One region of the Mesorhizobium sp. M0715 genome, then DNA from elsewhere that is predicted to be linked to it. Evidence: predicted binding sites of a transcription regulator. Region 1 holds the regulator's gene; the other holds the start of a gene.
What was found. Region 1 encodes PhoB, which activates phosphate uptake and scavenging genes when phosphate is short. Its sites were predicted from a motif close to TGTCATNNANCTGTCAT; they were not measured.

Region 1 (9,260 bases):
CTCCGTCGCCGTCATCGACTATGCCGGCCAGGTAGTATCCGAGGAACAGCGCCGGCTGGACACGCTGACGATGTCGCGCGAGTCGCTGATCGGTGAATGCACGGCAATCGTGCGGCGCCGCCTGGCAGATCCCGACCTGGACGTGCGCAGCATCGCCCGCATCGCGCTGGCCATCCAGGGCATCACCGACACCCGTGCCCGCGCCATGCTGTGGTCGCCGATCACGCCGCACACCGACATCGCCTTCGCTGACATATTCGAAGACGCGTTCGGCATCCCCGCCATAATGGAGAATGACTGCAACATGATGGCGGTGGCGCTGCGCTGGCGCGACCCCGATCGTTACCGCGACGATTTCATCGCTATCCTTTTGTCGCACGGCATCGGCATGGGACTGGTGCTGAAGGGCGAATTGTTCACCGGCACCCATTCTTCGGGCGGCGAATTCGGCCACATGATCCATCGGCCGAACGGCGCGCTCTGTCGCTGCGGACGGCGCGGCTGCGTCGAAGCCTATGCGGGCAATTACGCCATCTGGCGCAACGCCAGGCAGATGGGCGAGGATGCAGAACCCGTCGCCGATGTCAGCGACGCCGACATGCGCGCCCTGGCTGCCGCGGCCCGCGAAGGTGACGGACCCGAACGGGAAGCCTATCGCAAGGCCGGCGAAGCGCTCGGCTACGGCCTCGGCAGCCTGTTCGCGCTGATCGATCCGGCGCCCGTTGCCATGGTCGGCGTCAGCGCGGCCGCCTTCGACCTGATAGAGCCGGCACTGCGCGAGGCGATTGCCCAGACCGCCGGCGGCCAGCACTCAAAATCGATTTCCTTCGACACAGAGCCGAACGAACTGCCACTGATCCGCGAAGGCTGCGCCATGCGGGCACTGATCTTCGTCGATCAGGAGATTTTTGCGCCGGGCGTGCAGGCGAGAGGGAGCGCCGGAAAGAGCGTGGCGTGAGGGCCAGGGTCAAAATTGCGCGGTCCGCAACATCTACCGCTCCGTGAAAGCGCGCGCGAAGGAATCGCGCATCGGCCGTACGAGATACTCGAAGAAGGTCCGTTCGCCGGTGCCGATGAACGCTTCTACCGGCATTCCAGGGTAAAGCTGCTCCGCTTTCACTCCGGGCGGCAAGTCGGCGGCAATCTTCAGCTTGGCGCGGAAATAGGGTTCATGCGTAGCCTGATCGATGAGCCGATCTGCGGAAACCTGTGTCACCATGGCTGAAATCTCAGGGGTGAGCCGCATGTTCAACGCTGATAGTCGCAGTTTTGCCGGCTGGCCGACACGAACCTGGTCAATGTCTTTCGGCGGCAGCCGTGCATCGACGATCAAGCCCGATGCCGTAGGCAGAATCTCCATGATCTTCTCGCCGGGGGCAATCACGCTGCCCTTGGAATTGTAGGTGGACGATACCACGATGCCCGCCGCTGGCGCCTTGATCGTCGTCCGCCGCAGCACTGCCTCGGATGCCCGCATCTGTTCGTCAATGTCAGCCAGCGAAGAACGTACCTCGTCGAGTTTCGTCAGGGCTTCCTCCACGCGTTGCGTGGTCAGGCGCTCTATCTGCTCCTGCGCTTCGACGATCTGGGTGTTGGCCGATGCAAGATTTGCCTCCAGCGCCCCTGCCTGCCCGACGAGATCTGCCTCGCTACGCAAAAGCTGCGAATATTCGGTGCGATTGGTGAGGCCCTTGTCCAAAAGGCTGGTCTTGATGCCCAGTTCTTTCTTCACGACTTCGGCCTGTTGCTGAATGGCCTGTTTCTGGGCCTGCAACCCGACAACAGACTGGCGATGCATGGCAACCCGTTGCCTGAGGATCGATTGTTCGGATCGAAATCGGGCGAGCCTGGCGTTGAATTCCTTCCGCTGTTCCTGAACCAGGACCTCGAAATTGTGCTGGAACGGTGCTGGCGCAGCCTCTGTGATTGGCGCAAGCCGATCCAACCCGTCGCGTTCCGCCTCCAGCCGCGAAGCGCTGGCCTTCAACGCGATCGACTGTCTCGTCAGCCGGTTGAGTTCGGCTTGCGCGGCTGTTCGATCCAGCAGGATCAGTTCCTGGGCCTGTTGCACGCGATCACCCTCATGGACGAGCAACTCTTGGATGATGCCGCCCTCGGGATGCTGGATGAGGATGTTCCCGCCTGTCGCCGAGATTTTGCCTTGCGTGATGACCGCGCCGGACAACGGTGCACTGACCGCCCAATAGCCAAAGCAACCCACCAATATCGCCATTGCCGCGTATCCGGTGAATGCCACCCGGCGAATGTCGGTGCGTGCTGTGCCTTCCCGGACGAGGCTCTGTGCTGTCATCTTCTACGATCCAAAGCGGACACTATGAGGGGTGCCGCGGTTCGTCGTTGCAAAAGACCCTGTCACCGCCATGCTGCGCTGTGGGGCAAGGCCGATGCCGGCGATCGGCTGCCGCATCACGTCGCCGCTTGGACCGAAGGCTTCGATCACTCCGCTGCGTAGAAGCATCACGCGGTCGCAGGCTGCGGCGACCGAAGGGCGGTGCGTTATCACGATTGTCGTAACGCCCGCCGCTTTCGCGGCGGCAAGCACTTCTTCGAGCGCGGCTTCGCCGCTGCCGTCGAGATGGGTACTGGGCTCATCCAGAACGAGAACATGCGGATTGCCGTAAAAAGCGCGCGCCAGCCCGATCCTTTGGCGTTCGCCGCCCGACAGTGTTCTGTCCGACGAACCTATTCTGGTCTGATAGCCGTCTCGCTGCTCCAGTATCAGCTCATGCGCCCGGGCATTCTTTGCTGCCTCGACGATAGAGGCGTCATTCGCATCGGGTTCAAAGCGGGCGACATTTTCCGCGATCGATCCGGGAAAGAGCTCCACCTCCTGAGCGAGATATCCGATATGCCGGCCAAGCTGCTTCTCGTCCCAGGTTCTGAGATCGGCGCCGTCAATCCTGACGCAGCCGCTGGTTGCCTGAATCGCACCGACAAGCAATCTTGCCAGGGTGGACTTGCCGGCTCCGCTCGGACCTATTATCGCCACCGCTTCGCCTGCGCCGATGCGGAAGTTCAGTCTCTTGATGATGGGTTCGGTGCCTGGCGTGGCGTTCGGCGCGACAAAGATGAGGCCCTGCACGACAATTTCGCCGGACGGGTCCGGCAAGGTCAGTTTTTGCGCATGTGCCGGATGGGCGGAAAGCGCCTTGTCCAAACGCTTCCACGATCGTCTGGCGTCGACGATCTGCCGCCATGACCCGATCAGTTGGTCGAGCGGCTGCAGCGCACGGGACGACACCAGGGAAGACGCGAAGATCATGCCGGCCGTCATCTTCCCTTGCAGCACGAGCCATGCTCCGACACCCAGTATTGCTAGCTGAAGCATCATGCGTACGGCTCGCGACGTTCCACTGAAAATCGCGTTGGCCATCGACGAACGGTCATGCAGGACTAGCGCCTCCGCCACGTGCCTTCCCCACACTCGCGCGGCGTTTTGGATCATGCCCATGGCGCGCAGCGTCTCCGCATTCCGGGCAAAGGCCTGCTCCGACAGGCTGGCAACAGCCGAGCGTTCCGCCGACAAGGCATCATTCTTGCCGATGGCAAACTGATTTGCCAGGACCATCGCAAGCAACAGCCCAGATCCCGCCAGCGTAAGCCAGAACAGCAAAGGGTGGATGAGGTACAGCAGGGCGAGGAAGAACGGAGCAAACGGCAGGTCGAACAAGACCGCCGCGCCGCGTGACCTGATGAAGGCGCATACCGAGGCAAGGTCGCGCAGTGGAGGCAGGGCTGCTCCCCCGGCGTACTTAGCCTCCAGCGAGACGGCGAATGTCCTCGCGCCCAGTCTGTTGTCGACAATGGCTGCAACGCGCTGCGTGTAAACGGAGCGGACCGCATCGAGGAGACCGAGAAAGGCGAGTGCGAGAACCGCGATAGCAGAGAGGTAAAGAAGCGTCTCGACGCTGGAGGAAGGCAGGACGCGGTCATAGACCTGCAACAGATAAAGGGGGATCACCAATAGCAGGATGTTGATGAGGAACGAAAAAACACCGACATCGGCGATGGCGCGCCTCAAGACTGCCCGCAGATCAGACCGTGCAATCATTCCCGCGCTCCTAACGGCTCATGGCCCCAACATAAGGGCGTCGCTTAGACCGAATGGTCGCCGGCGATGTCCAAGGGGTGGTGCTGCAGGTCGTCCAGCGTATAGGCGCGGATGTAGTCGATCTTCATCTCCGCTGGCGTAGCCAGATGGTCAGGAGGCTGGCCGGCAATGCCGCCCACCGCGAGATTGGCCAGCATATACATGGGATCGTGCATGTCGGCCGGCGTCGCTGCTTGAGCGACCTTTACACCATCGTAGGTCCAGACAAGCTCATCCTTCGTCCAGAGCAGGCCATAGGTGTGGAAACCGTCGGTATCCGCAACGTTCACCGTTGACGAAACCTTCGTGTGCGCTCCCGTCTCATTGGAATGCGCCGTCATGTAGAGCGTGTTCGGGTCCTGGCCGCGCGTTTCGACAACGTCCAGCTCCGGCGGCCACGATCCGTCCTCCGGAAGCAGCCAGAACGCCGGCCAGGCTCCGGCTGTTTCAGGAAGATCCGCCCGCATTTCGAAATAGCCGTAGGTTTGCGAGAAGGTGTCGTGGGTCGTCAGGATCCCCGAGGTGTATTCGTAGTTGTTGATCAGAGGCTTGATGTCCTCCGGCGCCTGCGCGGCGGTGATGGTGAGGACGCCGTTCTCAACGCTGAACGGATGGACCGAACTCGTCGGGCCATAATTGGCGTCGATATACCACTGCAACTCACCATTGCTGCTCAACGTGCTGCCGTTCGGCGCTCCCCACCAGAAATTGGAATTCCAGGTGCCGTCCTGCCCGTCCCGAAGGCTCAGCGTGTTGAAATCGTCGGAGAAGGACAGCGTCATTGCGGACTTGTCTATCGGAAGTTCGAACTGGGTGGGCTGCAGCTTGTCGATGGTCGTATTCTTGAACACCAGGATTTCGTCGGATCCGAGGTTCAGCATCACGTTCGATTCCACTTGGACCATCTGTGAACGGACGGCATCGAACGAAGTGAAATCGTAGCCGTTAAGGCGGAGCGCATCGGTCGCACCGAAATCGAAGATAAGATCGCTTCCATTACCTTTGGAGATGGCGAAAGTATCGGCGCCATCGCCGCCGATCAGGACATCATTTCCCTTGCCGCCATCCAGCGTCTGGTGACCTGACCCGCCCTTGATGATGTTGTCCAACGCATTTCCGAACGCAAATCGGTTGGTGCCGGTAACGACGAGGTTCTCGAAATTGTCAGGGAGCTTGTAGCTCATCCATGTGTCGATCGTGTCGATCCCTGCCCCAGGATCCTCGACCACCTTGTTGTTGGTGGAATAGAGATGATAGTAGTCGTCGCCGGCGCCTCCGTGGATCGTGACAGTGACGCCGGTGTCTCCCCAGAAGGAGTCGTTGCCGGAGGTGCCATGCAGTTCCGGTCCAGACCCGGTGGCCGAGAACCAATGAGTGGAAGCGCCGGTGTAGGCAAGAGGGATGCCTTTGGCGTTTAAGACCGTGCTCATCAGAAATCCTTCCTCATGGTGTCCGACCTGGTCAAAGGTCCGGCGACCGCTCCCAAAGCAACGCTGCAAGGAACGAGATCGTTCCACGGAATCGTCATTCGATCCGAGACCGCAATAATCGGAAGGCGGATAATGAATAAGGAGGTGATGGCTCAATGTAAATTGAAGCAATTTAGTAAAATCGTATATTTATGCAGAACACACGTCGTTTAACGAACGTATATCTAAGTTAACTCAAATTTATTCTTGCATGGCTTTCTGGTCGGAGTCTGCGGGCAAGATGGCGACGTACCGCCAAGAGCGGTCATCCTCATCAGGTTTCGAATGACCGCATTTGGGCCAAAGCGTCACGTGCTCGCTCCCCATCGATGAGACGAGTGCAACATTCCACTCTTCGCGGCTGTTGGCGACCACGTGCTAATCGAGTTTTCCCGGTCACGATCTATCGGGACGGAACAGCCACCTAGTCTTCCCTGATCGCGTAACCCGCCCCACGGATGGTGCGGATGACATCAGGCATGCGGCCGTTGTTGACCGCCTTGCGCAGCCGGCCGACGTGCACGTCGACAGTGCGTTCGTCGATGTAAATCGTCTCGCCCCAGACATTGTCGAGCAGCTGGCTGCGCGAGAACACGCGGCCGGGGTGGCGCATCATGAATTCGAGCAGGCGGAATTCGGTCGGCCCGAGCCGGATCTCGCTCTTCTTGCGATAGACCCGGTGCGACTCGCGATCGAGCACGATGTCGCCGACCTTTAGCACGCTGGACAGCACTTCCGGCTTGGCCCGGCGCAGCAGCGCCTTGACCCTGGCCATGAACTCCGGCGTCGAGAACGGCTTGACCAGATAGTCGTCGGCGCCGGTCGACAGGCCGCGCACGCGGTCGCTTTCCTCGCCTCGCGCGGTCAGCATGATGATCGGCAGCCGCTCGGTCTCTGGGCGCATTCGCAGGCGCCGGCAGAGTTCGATGCCGGAAACCGCCGGCACCATCCAGTCGAGCACGAGAAGGTCGGGAACGTTCTCCTGCAGCCGGATTTCGGCCTCGTCGCCGCGCGTCACCACCTCGACCTGGTAACCTTCGGATTCAAGATTGTAGCGGAGCAGCACGCCTAGCGGCTCCTCATCCTCCACCACCATGATGCGTGGTGCGATCATCGGCTGGTCACCCCTGTTATGCCGCTGGCGCGGACATTGCCGTCTCGTCCTGCTTCGGACGATTGGCTGGCAGCTGCGTGCCGGTCAAAACATAGTAGGCATTTTCGGCGATGTTGGTCACGTGGTCGCCGATCCGCTCGAGGTTCTTGGCGCAGAACAACAGGTGCGTGCACGCCGTGATGTTGCGGGGATCTTCCATCATGTAGGTCAGCAGCTCGCGGAACACCGAGGTGTATTTGACGTCGATGCGTTCGTCATTGTTTCTGAGCGTGGCAAGCGCTGCCGGGTCGGCGGCGGCGTACTCGTCGACGACCCCCTGCACCTGGATCAGCACCAGTTGCGCCATCGCGTCGATCGAATGCGAAAGGTCGTGCGGCGTGACACTCAGCCCGACAGTGCCGACGCGCTTGGCGATGTTCTTGGCAAGGTCGCCGATGCGCTCAAGGTCGCCGGCCATGCGGATCGAACCGACCACCGCACGCAGATCGTTGGCCATTGGCTGGCGCTTGGCGATCAGCGTGATGGCGCGATCGTCCAGCTCGCGCTGGCGTGCATCCATGATGGCATCATCGGAAACCACGCGCTGCGCCAGCGCATTGTCCGAATTGAGCAAAGCCCTGGTCGAGCCACTGACCATCGAGCGGGCGAGATCGCCCATGTCGCGGATCAGCTGGCTGATCTGCTCCAGATCCTCATCGAAAGATGCGACGGTATGTTCACCCATGATCTTCGTCCCTCGTATGCCTGAGCTCAGCCGAACCGGCCGGTGATGTAGTCCTGGGTGCGTTTGTCGTCGGGGGTGGTGAACATCTTGTCGGTGGCGCCCTCCTCGACCAGATAGCCTAGATGGAACATCGCGGTGCGCTGCGACACGCGCGCTGCCTGCTGCATCGAATGGGTGACGATGACGATGGTATAGTTCTGACGCAGTTCGTCGATCAGTTCCTCGACGCGAGCGGTGGCGATCGGGTCGAGCGCCGAACACGGTTCGTCCATCAGGATCACCTCGGGTGACACGGCGATGGCGCGTGCAATGCACAGACGCTGCTGCTGGCCACCGGAAAGACCCGTGCCAGGTTCTTGCAAACGGTCCTTGACCTCGTTCCAGATCGCCGCCTTCTTCAGGCTCGACTCTACGATCTGGTCCATGTCGGCCTTGCGCTTGGCCAATCCGTGGATGCGCGGACCATAGGCAACGTTCTCGTAGATCGATTTGGGGAACGGATTGGGTTTCTGGAACACCATGCCGACGCGCGCCCTGAGTTCGACGACATCGATGTTCTTGTCGTAGATGTCTTCTTCGTCGAGCGTTATCTTGCCGGTTACCCGTGCTGAATCGATGGTGTCGTTCATGCGGTTGAGGCAGCGCAGGAAGGTGGACTTGCCGCAGCCGGAGGGGCCGATCAGCGCCGTCACCTGGTTCAGGCGGACGTCGAGATCGACGTCGAACAGCGCCTGCTTCTCGCCATAGAACACGCCGACCTTGTCGCCGCGCATTTTGATTACTTCGTTCGACTTCATCTTGTCGCCCACTGCGTTTTCAAGGGACTGTTCGGTCATGATGTTCATACCAAGATGCCTTTTTTCTACCAGCGCCGCTCGAACCGACGCCGAAGCACGATCGCGGTGATGTTCATGGCCATGAGGAAGACGAGCAGGATGATGATGGCGCCGGACATACGCTCGACGAAGGCGCGTTCGGCCTCGTTCGCCCACATATAGATCTGCACCGGCAGCGCGGTGGCCGGATCGAAAGGCGTCGTCGGTGGATCGGCGACGAAGGCGACCATGCCGATCAGCAGCAGAGGCGCGGTTTCGCCGAGCGCACGCGCCAGACCGATGATGGTGCCGGTGAGGATGCCGGGCGCGGCAAGCGGCAGGATGTGCTGGAACACCATCTGCATCTTGGAGGCGCCAAGACCGAGAGCTGCCGAGCGGATCGACGGCGGCACCGCTGCAAGTGCGGCTCGCGTCGCGATGATGATCGTCGGCAGCGTCATCAGCGTCAGCACCAGGCCGCCGACGAAGGCGGCAGAGCGCGGCATGCCCAGGAAATTGATGAACACCGCGAGGCCGAGCAAGCCGAAGACGATTGACGGCACTGCGGCCAGATTGTTGATGTTGACCTCGATAAGGTCGGTAAAACGGTTCTTCTTGGCGAACTCCTCCAGATAGATGGAGGCGGCGACGCCGATCGGCAGCGCCAGCAGCAACACGATCACCATCATATAAAACGAGCCGATGATCGCCACGCCCATGCCCGAGGTTTCCGGGCGGCTGGAGGCGCCGTAGGTGAACAGGCCGCTGTTGAAGTGCTCGGCCATCGCGCCCTCGGCCTTGAGCTTGTTCATCCAGGTGATCTGCTGGTCCGAGACCTTGCGTCGCGCTTCCTCGACGCTGAGGTCGATCTGACCCTTGAAAGCCGAGTCGAGATTGGCGGCGGCGAGGATGTTGACGTCGCGCGTCGTGCCGATCACGGACGGATCGGCGGCAACGATGTCGCGCAACTGGACGCGGGCGCCTTCCGACAGGAAGCCCTTGAGCTGCTTGATCGCCGGCTTATCGT
Region 2 (9,260 bases), on a different contig from region 1:
CCTTCTTGACGAAACCACTGCCCGCAGCCGCGCCGAGATCGAGACGCTGGCCGACCGCATGTGGGAGATGCAGGAGAGCGATGAGCGCTTTCGCGGCCTGATCGACGCGCTTGGCGATCTCGTCATCCATCGCGACCGCGATGGCTACATCGTCTATGCCAACAAGGTCTTCGCCGATCTCGTCGAGATCGACCAGCGCGACCTTGCCGGCAAGACCCTGGCAGAACTGGGCATCGAGGTCGGCATGGTTCCCGATGCCGCCTTTTCCGACCATGAGTGCCTGAGTTCCACCGATGTCTCTATCAGCACGCCGAGCGGGCAGCGCTGGTTCTCCTGGATCGAACTGTCGGTGCGCGACAAGGACAGCGGCGCGGTTTCGCACCGCGCCATCGCCCGCGACATCACCGCCCGCAAACGCGCCGAATCCTCGCTGATCACCGCACGCGAACGGGCCGAATATGCCAGCCAGGCCAAATCGCGCTTCCTCGCCACCGTCAGCCATGAAATCCGCACCCCGATGAACGGCATCATGGGGATGGCCAGGTTGCTGGCCGACACCAGCCTGTCGCCGGAGCAGCAAACCTATGTCGGCGCCGTCTCGACCTCGGCCAGCGCATTGCTTGCCCTGATCGAGGATCTTCTCGACTATTCCAAGATCGAAGCCGGGCGTTTCGACCCCGAGCCGCAGCCGATGTCGGTGCGCGAGATCGCCGACAACATCATCGAATTGCTGGCAGCGCGGGCTTTCGCCAAGGATATCGGGCTGGGTTGCCATGTCGAACCCGACGTGCCGCAATTGATCACCGCCGATCCGGGCAAGGTGAGGCAGGTGCTTCTCAACCTCATCGGCAACGCCATCAAGTTCACCGACAGCGGCGGCGTGCTGGTGAGCATAGCACGCGCACGCACCGAAACCAGCGACCGCATATGCTTCACCATCGCCGATACCGGTCCGGGCCTGCGTGATGCCGACCTGGAGCGCATTTTCGAGGAGTTCGAGCAGGCCGACGGCACGTCGACACGCACACATGGCGGGGCCGGCCTCGGCCTTGCCATCTCCAGACGCCTGGTGGCCGCCATGGGCGGCACGATCTCGGTATCCAGCCGGCTCGGCCAGGGATCCGAGTTCGTCTTCGAAATCCCTGCGATAGCGGCCACCGAAGCGCCGCAGGGCCACCAGAATGCTCTCTCGGGCAGACGCGCGGTGATCCTGTCGAAGAACGCCGTCGAGGCCGACGCCATCGCCCGCACCATCCGCGCCAATGGCGGCGCGGTCGACATCGCCACCACTGCCGCACAGGCCGCGCCTTTCGCCGCCGGCTGCGATGCGATCCTGGTCGATGCAGCGATGGAAGAAGGCGACGGAAGGCTGCTCAAGCGCCTGCGCCAAAGCGGTTTCTCCGACTGTGAGGCGATCACGCTGATCGCGCCGACCGATCGCGGCATGCTTGGCGAGTTCCGAGCCAGCGGCTACGCAACCTTCCTGGCCAGACCGGTGCGTGGCGGAACACTTCTGCGTGTGCTGTTGAGCAGCCATGCTCCGAGCCTCGGCCCGCCGCAGCCGGAAAGGCGCGGCGCGCCGACGCTGCGCGCCATCGGCAACCGCCAGCGCGGCCTGTCGGTGCTGATCGCCGAGGACAATGACATCAACGCCATGCTGGCCCGCGCCACGCTGCTGAAGGCCGGGCATCGCGTCAAGGTGGTCGGCAACGGCAAGGCCGCCGTCGAGGCTGTCACCGGCGCCGCGCACAAGGACCGCTTCGACGTGGTCTTGATGGATCTCCACATGCCGGTCATGGACGGGCTGGACGCGATTGCCGCCATCCGCCGCCATGAGGAAGAAAGTGCCGTGCGGCCGGTGCCGATCATGGTGCTGTCGGCCGACAGCCAGGAAAAGACCCGTCATGCGGTGTTGGCCCATGGCGCCAGCGGCTTTGTCACCAAGCCGCTCGACCCCGAGGCGCTGGTCAATGCCGTCGAGGGGCAGGTCGTCGCGGCCTGAGCTTTCCACCGCCATTCGGCACGGGCGATCACTTAAACGTAGCCGGTTGATCGTATTCGCCAGCCGACGAAGTATTGCCCATGACGTCGTATCACGGTACTGTCACAATCCTGTTGCACCTACACCGTATCCCCGTGCCAAGAGGGATGGCTCGAAGGAGAATCACTCGTGCATACAGTTATGCCGGAATGTGACACTCGGCCGAACGCCAGCAGCGCCTTGCTTGCCGGACGTAACGTCGATTCCGTCATAAAGGGCGCTGCGCTGGGCCGTATAGGCAATCTTGAAGTGCGGCTCGCTCGCAACGAGGCCGAGATCGCGGCCGCGCAGGAAGTGCGCTACCGGGTGTTCTACGACGAACTTGGCGCCAGGAAGGACCTGTTCCAGGCCCATGACCGCCGGGACGCCGATCGGTTCGATCCGCTCTGCGACCATCTGCTGGTTTTGGACACCACGCTTTCCGGTCCCGAACATCGCCGCATCGTCGGCACATATCGGCTGCTGCGGCAAGAAATCGCGGCCACGGCCGGTGGCTTCTATTCCGAAGGTGAATTCGAGCTGACCAAGCTCATCGCCCGCCACCCCGGCCAGCGCTTCCTTGAACTCGGCCGCTCCTGCGTGTTGCCGGAATACCGCTCGAAGCGCACCATCGAGGCGTTGTGGCAAGGCATCTGGGCTTACATCAACCATTACGAAATCGGTGTGATGACCGGCTGCGCGTCCTTTCACGGCACCGTGCCGGCGGCGCATGCCGAGGCGCTCACCTACCTAGCCCACCACTGCCGGACGAACTCGGCCTGGGACGTGCGCGCGGTGTCCGGGCGCTATTGCTCGATGGATCTGATGCCGATCGAGGCCGTCAATGCCAAGGCGGCGATCGCCGCGATGCCGCCTTTGGTCAAGGGCTATCTGCGCGTCGGTGCCCGCATCGGCGATGGTTGCGTCATCGATCGCGAATTCTCGACGGTCGATGTGTTCGTCGTGATGCCGGTCAAGGAGATCGGCGCACGCTACGTCAACTATTATGGCGGCGAAGCCCAGCGCTTCGCGGCGTGAGATTGAGTAGGCAGTAGGCAGTAGGCAGTAGGCAGTAGGCAGTAGTGATGACGCCACGATTAAGCTCCTGTGACTACTGATTATTCCCTATTCCCTATTCCCTATTCCCTATTCCCTATTCCCTATTCCCCATTCCCTATTCCCTATTCCCCATTCCCTATTCCCTATTCCCCATTCCCTATTCCCTCTCTTCACGGAATATCTTCCGGCCGCCTGCCGGGTCGGCTCTTGTAGGACGGAAACGACCAGCCGAATTTGAGCGCACCACCGCGCACGAGGAACGCCGCCGCAAAACCGGCGAGGTCCGAGGCGAGCGGCGGCAGTCCGGCAAGTTCGCCAAGCGTGTAAAGGCCGGCACCCGCAAGGGCCGCCGTAACGTAGATTTCGGGCCTGAGCAGCACCGATGGCTCGCCGGCGAGGAGATCACGCAGAATGCCGCCGAAAGTGGCGGTGAGCACGCCGGTGATGACGGAGACGACCGGCGAACCGGTAATCGCAAGCCCCTTGGCCGCGCCCATCACCGAAAAAGCGGCGAGCCCGACGGCGTCGAGCCAGAGCAGCCATTTCCAGCGCGATTCGACACGATGCGCGCTGAAGAAGACCAGCACCGCAACCGCGGCGCAGACCAGCACATAGCCGGAGTTGGCGACCCAGAAAACCGGCAGGTTGAGGATAACGTCGCGAAGCGTGCCACCGCCTATCCCGGTGACGCTGGCCAGGAACAGGAAGCCGATAATGTCGAGTTGCTTACGCGAAGCCGCCAGCGCCCCGGTCGCCGCGAAGACGGCGACACCGGCATAGTCAAGAAGCGCGATAGGGTTCATGAGGCCAAGGCAGTAGGGATTAGGGATTAGGCAGTATGAATAGCACGAAGCCGCGCGATTGATACGACTGCCCTAGTTTCCTACTGCCTACTGCCTATCCCCTGCCTCACGCATCTTTCTCAGCCTGTTCGTTCACCGGCCCCGGCTCAACCGGTGCTTCAGCGGCGACGAACTTTGGCCCGCCCTTGGCGACGCCCACCATGGCCGGGCGCAGCACGCGGTCGCCGATCGAATAGCCCGGCTGCACGACCTGGACCACGGTGTTGGCCGGGACATCCGGATTGGGCACTTCGAACATCGCCTGGTGGAAATTGGGATCGAACTTCTCGCCTTCAGGCGCGAGCTTCTTGACCCCATGCCGTTCCAGCGCCGACAGCATGGCGCGCTCGGTGAGGTCGACGCCTTCGATCAGCGCCTTGAAGCCGGCGTCACCCGATGCTTTGGCCTCGGCGGGAATCGCATCCAGCGCGCGGCGCAGATTGTCCGACACCGACAACATGTCGCGGGCGAAATTCGCGACCGCGTAGGTGCGCGCATCGTGCACATCGCGCGCCGTGCGGCGCCGCAGGTTTTCCATCTCGGCCGCCACGCGCAGCGCGCGGTCCTTCAGCTCTTCATTTTCCTTCAGCAGCCGCACAAGGGCTTCATAATCACCGTCGGTGCTGCCTTCCGTGCGCTCGGCTGTGGGCTCGGTCGCCTCGACTTCATCGGGCGCGCGTTCGTCTTTTGCCTGGTCGCTCATCGCCGTTTCCCGTCAATCTCGAATGATGTGGATTTTGTGCCCGATATCGATGTTTGGCGGCCAAAAATCAAGGGGTAAGCGACTATGGAAGCCGCCGGCCAAGGCGGGACAATGACAGGCAAGACATTTCGACTTTAATTCAAATTTTACCTTAACCGCCGGCTTTGCTTGCCACACAGGCATGATGGGGGAACCATTCTCTTGCTGCAGGAGTTTCGAAGCCGAGACAGGATTTTGAGATGATGACCCGCAACATGGGCGAAAAGGCAGAGGGGCTGGCCATCGAGATCAGGCGCCAGTTCGGCGCCGAGGCGGTGACCCGCTTTCTGCGCACCTTGCCGGCCTTCCGCACCGAAGCCGACATCCCCGACCGGCTCAGAGAACTGCTCGACCGCCTCGATGGGGCGGAGCGCGGTGACATCGGCTGGCGCCGGCCGTAACGCAACAATCGATCTTGGCAGCAAACCTCCTATCGGCAATAGCCGGGGAGAGCCGAACCATCTAAGGATAGATGGGTTGGTTCAAATGGAGGACGTAATGCGCAAGGTTTCGATTACCTCATCGCTGATGGCGCTTGTCGGCCTCGGCGCCATAACTTTGGCGGCCTTTCCGGCACAAGCAGACAATCTGCAGCTGCAATTGGGCAAACATGGCCCGCGGCTGAAGCTCATGGAAGATTGCGACCCCGCCTACGACGATTGCGAAGGTCCCCGTCGCGACGATCGGCGCGACCGGCGTCAACGAGGCTGCACGGAAGACCGGGCTCTCGACAAGGCAGAGCGAATGGGCATCCGCCGCGCAAGAATTGAGTCCATCGGCCGCCGGGAGATCACGGTCCGCGGCAGACAGGGTGGCGACCGCGTGCGCGTGACTTTTGGCACCGAGCGCGGCTGTCCTATCCTCGATCGCGAATAGCGGTCGACGTCATCAGCAGGTTGAGCTGGCGGTTGGCTGGCTCGACCGCCAAGCCACGCGACAATTACGCACAGTAATTTTGCGTGATGTTGCCTTGCGGCGGCGAGGCACCGCGCCTATGCTTCCTGATGAACATGATTTCCCCTGAGGCGGTGGCCAACAGCAAGCGCGCCTGGCTGAAGATTCTCGCCCGCTACAAGAAGCCCGACAGGCGGCGCAGCGCCGTCGAACTCGCCATCACCCTCATTCCATTCGCCATACTCTGGGGACTGTCCTCGGCGGCCTATGCCTATGGCCATTGGTGGGGACTGGTCCTCATCCTTCCCGCGGCCGGGTTTCTGGTGCGCATCTTCATGATCCAGCACGACTGCGGCCACGGCTCCTTCTTCGCCAATCGCTACGCCGACGACTGGATTGGCCGCGCGCTCGGCATCCTGACGCTGACGCCCTACGATTGCTGGCGGCGTGCCCACGCGACGCACCACGCCAGCGCCGGCAATCTTGACGAACGCGGCATGGGCGACATCCGGACGCTGACCGTTGCAGAATACCGGCAGATGTCGTGGCGAGGCCGCCTCGCCTACCGTCTCTATCGCCACCCGCTGGTGATGTTCGGGCTCGGTCCGATCTGGCTGTTCATCTTCGAGCAAAGGCTCCCCGTCGGCATGATGCGCGGCGGCCTGACCCCTTGGGTGTCGTCGATGACCACCAATCTTGGCATCGCGGTCGCGGCAGCCATCCTCATCTGGTTCGTCGGCCCAGGCGCTTTCCTGGTGGTCCACCTGCCGATCGTCATCCTCGCCGGTTCGGCCGGCATCTGGCTGTTCTACGTCCAGCACCAGTTCGAGGAAACGGAATGGGCGAAGGATGCCGACTGGGAATTCCAGCACGCTGCCCTGCACGGATCGTCCTATTACGATCTACCGCCGGTGCTGAACTGGCTCACCGGGAACATCGGTGTCCATCACGTCCATCATCTCTCCGCCAAGGTGCCGTGCTACCGGTTGCAGGAAGTGCTGCGGGATTATCCCGAGTTGCGCGACATCGGCCGTGTCACGCTGCTCGAAAGCTTGCGCTGCGTCAAATTGGCATTGTGGGACGAAAACCGCCGCAAGCTGGTGTCGTTCCGCGAGGCACGGGCGGCGGCTTAAGCAATTCCAGGAGAAGTTTGAACGGTTTCCCAGGGAAAGCGCGTAACGTTTTCCCTGGGCAATTGCGTCATAACAAAAGGACCGCCGCGCTATGGGCGCCGCGGCCTGGAGCTCCGATCAGGCAGCCCTGATCATGTCGGCGGCCTTTTCGGCGATCATGATGGTTGGGGCATTGGTGTTGCCACCAATCAGTGTCGGCATCACCGAGGCGTCCACGACACGCAAGGCTTCAAGCCCGCGCACCTTGAGTTGCGGATCGACCACCGCCATCTCGTCGACCCCCATCCGACAGGAGCCGACCGGGTGATAGACCGTGTCGGCGCGGGTACGGATATGGGTCATCAGATCGGCATCGCTCGGCTCGCCGGCGATGTGCATTTCCTTGTGCCGGTAGCGCGTCAGCGCCGGCGAAGCCAGCACCTGCCGGGTGATCCTCACGCCTTTCAGCAGCAGTTCCGCATCGCGCTGGTCGCCGAGAAAGCGCGGATCGATGCGTGGCGCGGCAAATGGATCGGCGCTGGCCAGCCCAACCTCGCCACGTGAGTGCGGCCGCAATATGCAGACATGACAGGAAAAACCGAAGCCGTAGTGCAGCGTGCGCGCATGGTTTTCGACCAGGCCGATGACGAATTGCAGCTGCAGGTCAGGGCGTTCAAGCGCCGGGTCGGATTTGACGAAAGCGCCGCTCTCGGCCGCCGGCGAGGCGATCAGCCCGGTTCCATCCCGGCGCCACTGCGCGATGTGCCTGAGGAAACCCAACGCGCCGCGCGGGCTCATGCCAAGCATATCGGTGTCCTTCGATCTCCAGCCGACGATGAAATCGAGGTGATCCTGCAGGTTCTTGCCGACGCCCGGCAATTCGTGGACGACGGGAATGCCATGCACGGCAAGTTCGGCCGCCGGGCCGATACCCGATAGCAACAGAAGCTGCGGCGAACCGAAGGCACCGCCACAGAGGATCACCTCGCGCGACGCCTGTGCCACTGTCTCGCCTTTGCGTGTCCGGTAGCGGATGCCGGTGGCGCGCTTGCCGTCAAGGACGATGCCTGTGGCGTGCGCCCGCGTGACCACGGTCAGATTGGTCCGCTGCATCACCGGATGGAGATAGGCGGCGGCAGTCGAACAGCGCTCGCCATTACGGGCGCCACCGGCAAACTGGGTCACCTGGAAATAGCCGGCGCCCTCTTGTTCCGGTCCGTTGAAATCGTCCGAGGCGCGAATCTGGTTTTCGCCACAAGCCTCTATGAAGGCCTTGGCGATCGGCCTCGGCGAGCGCTGGTTCGACACTTTCAGCGGGCCGTCCCCGCCATGCAACGCATCAGTGCCGCGCTCATTGCCCTCGGCGCGCCGGAAATAGGGCAGCACCTCATCCCACGACCAGCCCTCGCAGCCTAGATTTGCCCATTCGTCATAGTCGCTGCGATGGCCCCTGACATAGAGCATTGCATTGATTGCGCTGGAGCCGCCCAGCGCCTTGCCGCGCGGCTGGTAGCCCTTGCGGCCGCCAAGACCTTGCTGCGGCACGGTCTCGAAGGCCCAGTTGTTGATTCTGGGCCGGCCGGAAAGCATGCTGATAATGCCAGCAGGAGCGCGGATCAGCATATCCCTGCCCTCGCCGCCAGCTTCGATCAGGCAGACCGTTTTCGATGGATCTTCCGAAAGCCGCGCGGCAAGCGCACAGCCGGCGGACCCACCGCCGGCTATGACATAGTCGTAACGCATGAAGACCCCTCCCCGATCGTCCACGGATTTCCATCCGGATGATCAAGAAAAGGCCTGAACACGACTGATGTAAAGACGCGCGGAATTACCGCAACGTCAGCTGCTGCGAACGCGCCGCCAGGAGTATTTCGGGCCTTTTGGTTCCGGCACGGCGGCTGGCTGGTAGTAGAGCCCCAATCCGCCGGTACGGTCCTCCTCCAGGCGCTTCAACAGCACCGGATTGGAAATCTCGAACTCGTCGAAGCCCAGCCGCAGCATATGCGGCAGCTGGTCCACCAGCACCTGGCCCGTGGCGCGAACGGCACCTTCGAAATGGTAGCGGCCGCGCAGCAGTTCTCCCTTGGAGAACGAGCGGCCGTCGCTGAAGGCCGGGAAGGCCAATGCCACCAGCGACAGCTGGTCGAGCAGGTCGGCAATCTTCTCGAGCTGATCACCCGGCTGCAGCACGACGCCGAGCCGTTCCTTGGCCGAGCGGCGTACCTCCGGATCGAGATCGAGGAAGGCTTGCAACGGCAGGATGAAGCGGCCGTTGCCGGACAGCGCATCGGCGCTTTCGGCATGCGTCCACTCATCCTCGTGAAAACCCGCAGTGGTCCAGAGTCGGGTCTCCGGTGTCGTCGGTCCAGTCATAAAGATTCCTAAAGCCCCAAGATCCAGGTCCGCTGAAAGTCCATCCCACGCAAAGCCGGCGGTCTCCGGACGAAGGTCGCCGTTTGCAGGCCGGCTGAATTTCAGCATACCCTATAGTGATGCGTCGGTCAGCGACTTCTCCAGCCCCGACAGGTGAATGCCGCACTCGGTCTTGGCATGACCGGCCCAGCGGCCGCTGCGCGCGTCCTCGCCCGGCT

Region 2: the regulator PhoB is predicted to act here: its motif matches at 2,103-2,119, upstream of olsB (l-ornithine N(alpha)-acyltransferase).

The regions. Positions count from the first base shown of each region.
Region 1 covers NZ_JAMYPL010000017.1:73,776-83,035, forward strand. The annotation lists gene NKI21_RS20160 (ROK family protein) at 1-958, shown strand, start outside; gene NKI21_RS20165 (HlyD family type I secretion periplasmic adaptor subunit) at 992-2,311, opposite strand; gene NKI21_RS20170 (type I secretion system permease/ATPase) at 2,315-4,042, opposite strand; gene eglC (endo-1,3-1,4-beta-glycanase EglC) at 4,117-5,541, opposite strand; gene phoB (phosphate regulon transcriptional regulator PhoB) at 6,005-6,694, opposite strand; gene phoU (phosphate signaling complex protein PhoU) at 6,711-7,418, opposite strand; gene pstB (phosphate ABC transporter ATP-binding protein PstB) at 7,445-8,263, opposite strand; gene pstA (phosphate ABC transporter permease PstA) at 8,281-9,260, opposite strand, start outside.
Region 2 covers NZ_JAMYPL010000020.1:69,874-79,133, forward strand. The annotation lists gene NKI21_RS22465 (response regulator) at 1-2,002, shown strand, start outside; gene olsB (l-ornithine N(alpha)-acyltransferase) at 2,183-3,058, shown strand; gene NKI21_RS22475 (trimeric intracellular cation channel family protein) at 3,250-3,882, opposite strand; gene grpE (nucleotide exchange factor GrpE) at 3,989-4,624, opposite strand; gene NKI21_RS22485 (hypothetical protein) at 4,864-5,064, shown strand; gene NKI21_RS22490 (hypothetical protein) at 5,162-5,539, shown strand; gene NKI21_RS22495 (fatty acid desaturase) at 5,668-6,690, shown strand; gene NKI21_RS22500 (GMC family oxidoreductase) at 6,808-8,412, opposite strand; gene NKI21_RS22505 (DUF934 domain-containing protein) at 8,509-9,042, opposite strand; gene NKI21_RS22510 (phosphoadenylyl-sulfate reductase) at 9,154-9,260, opposite strand, start outside.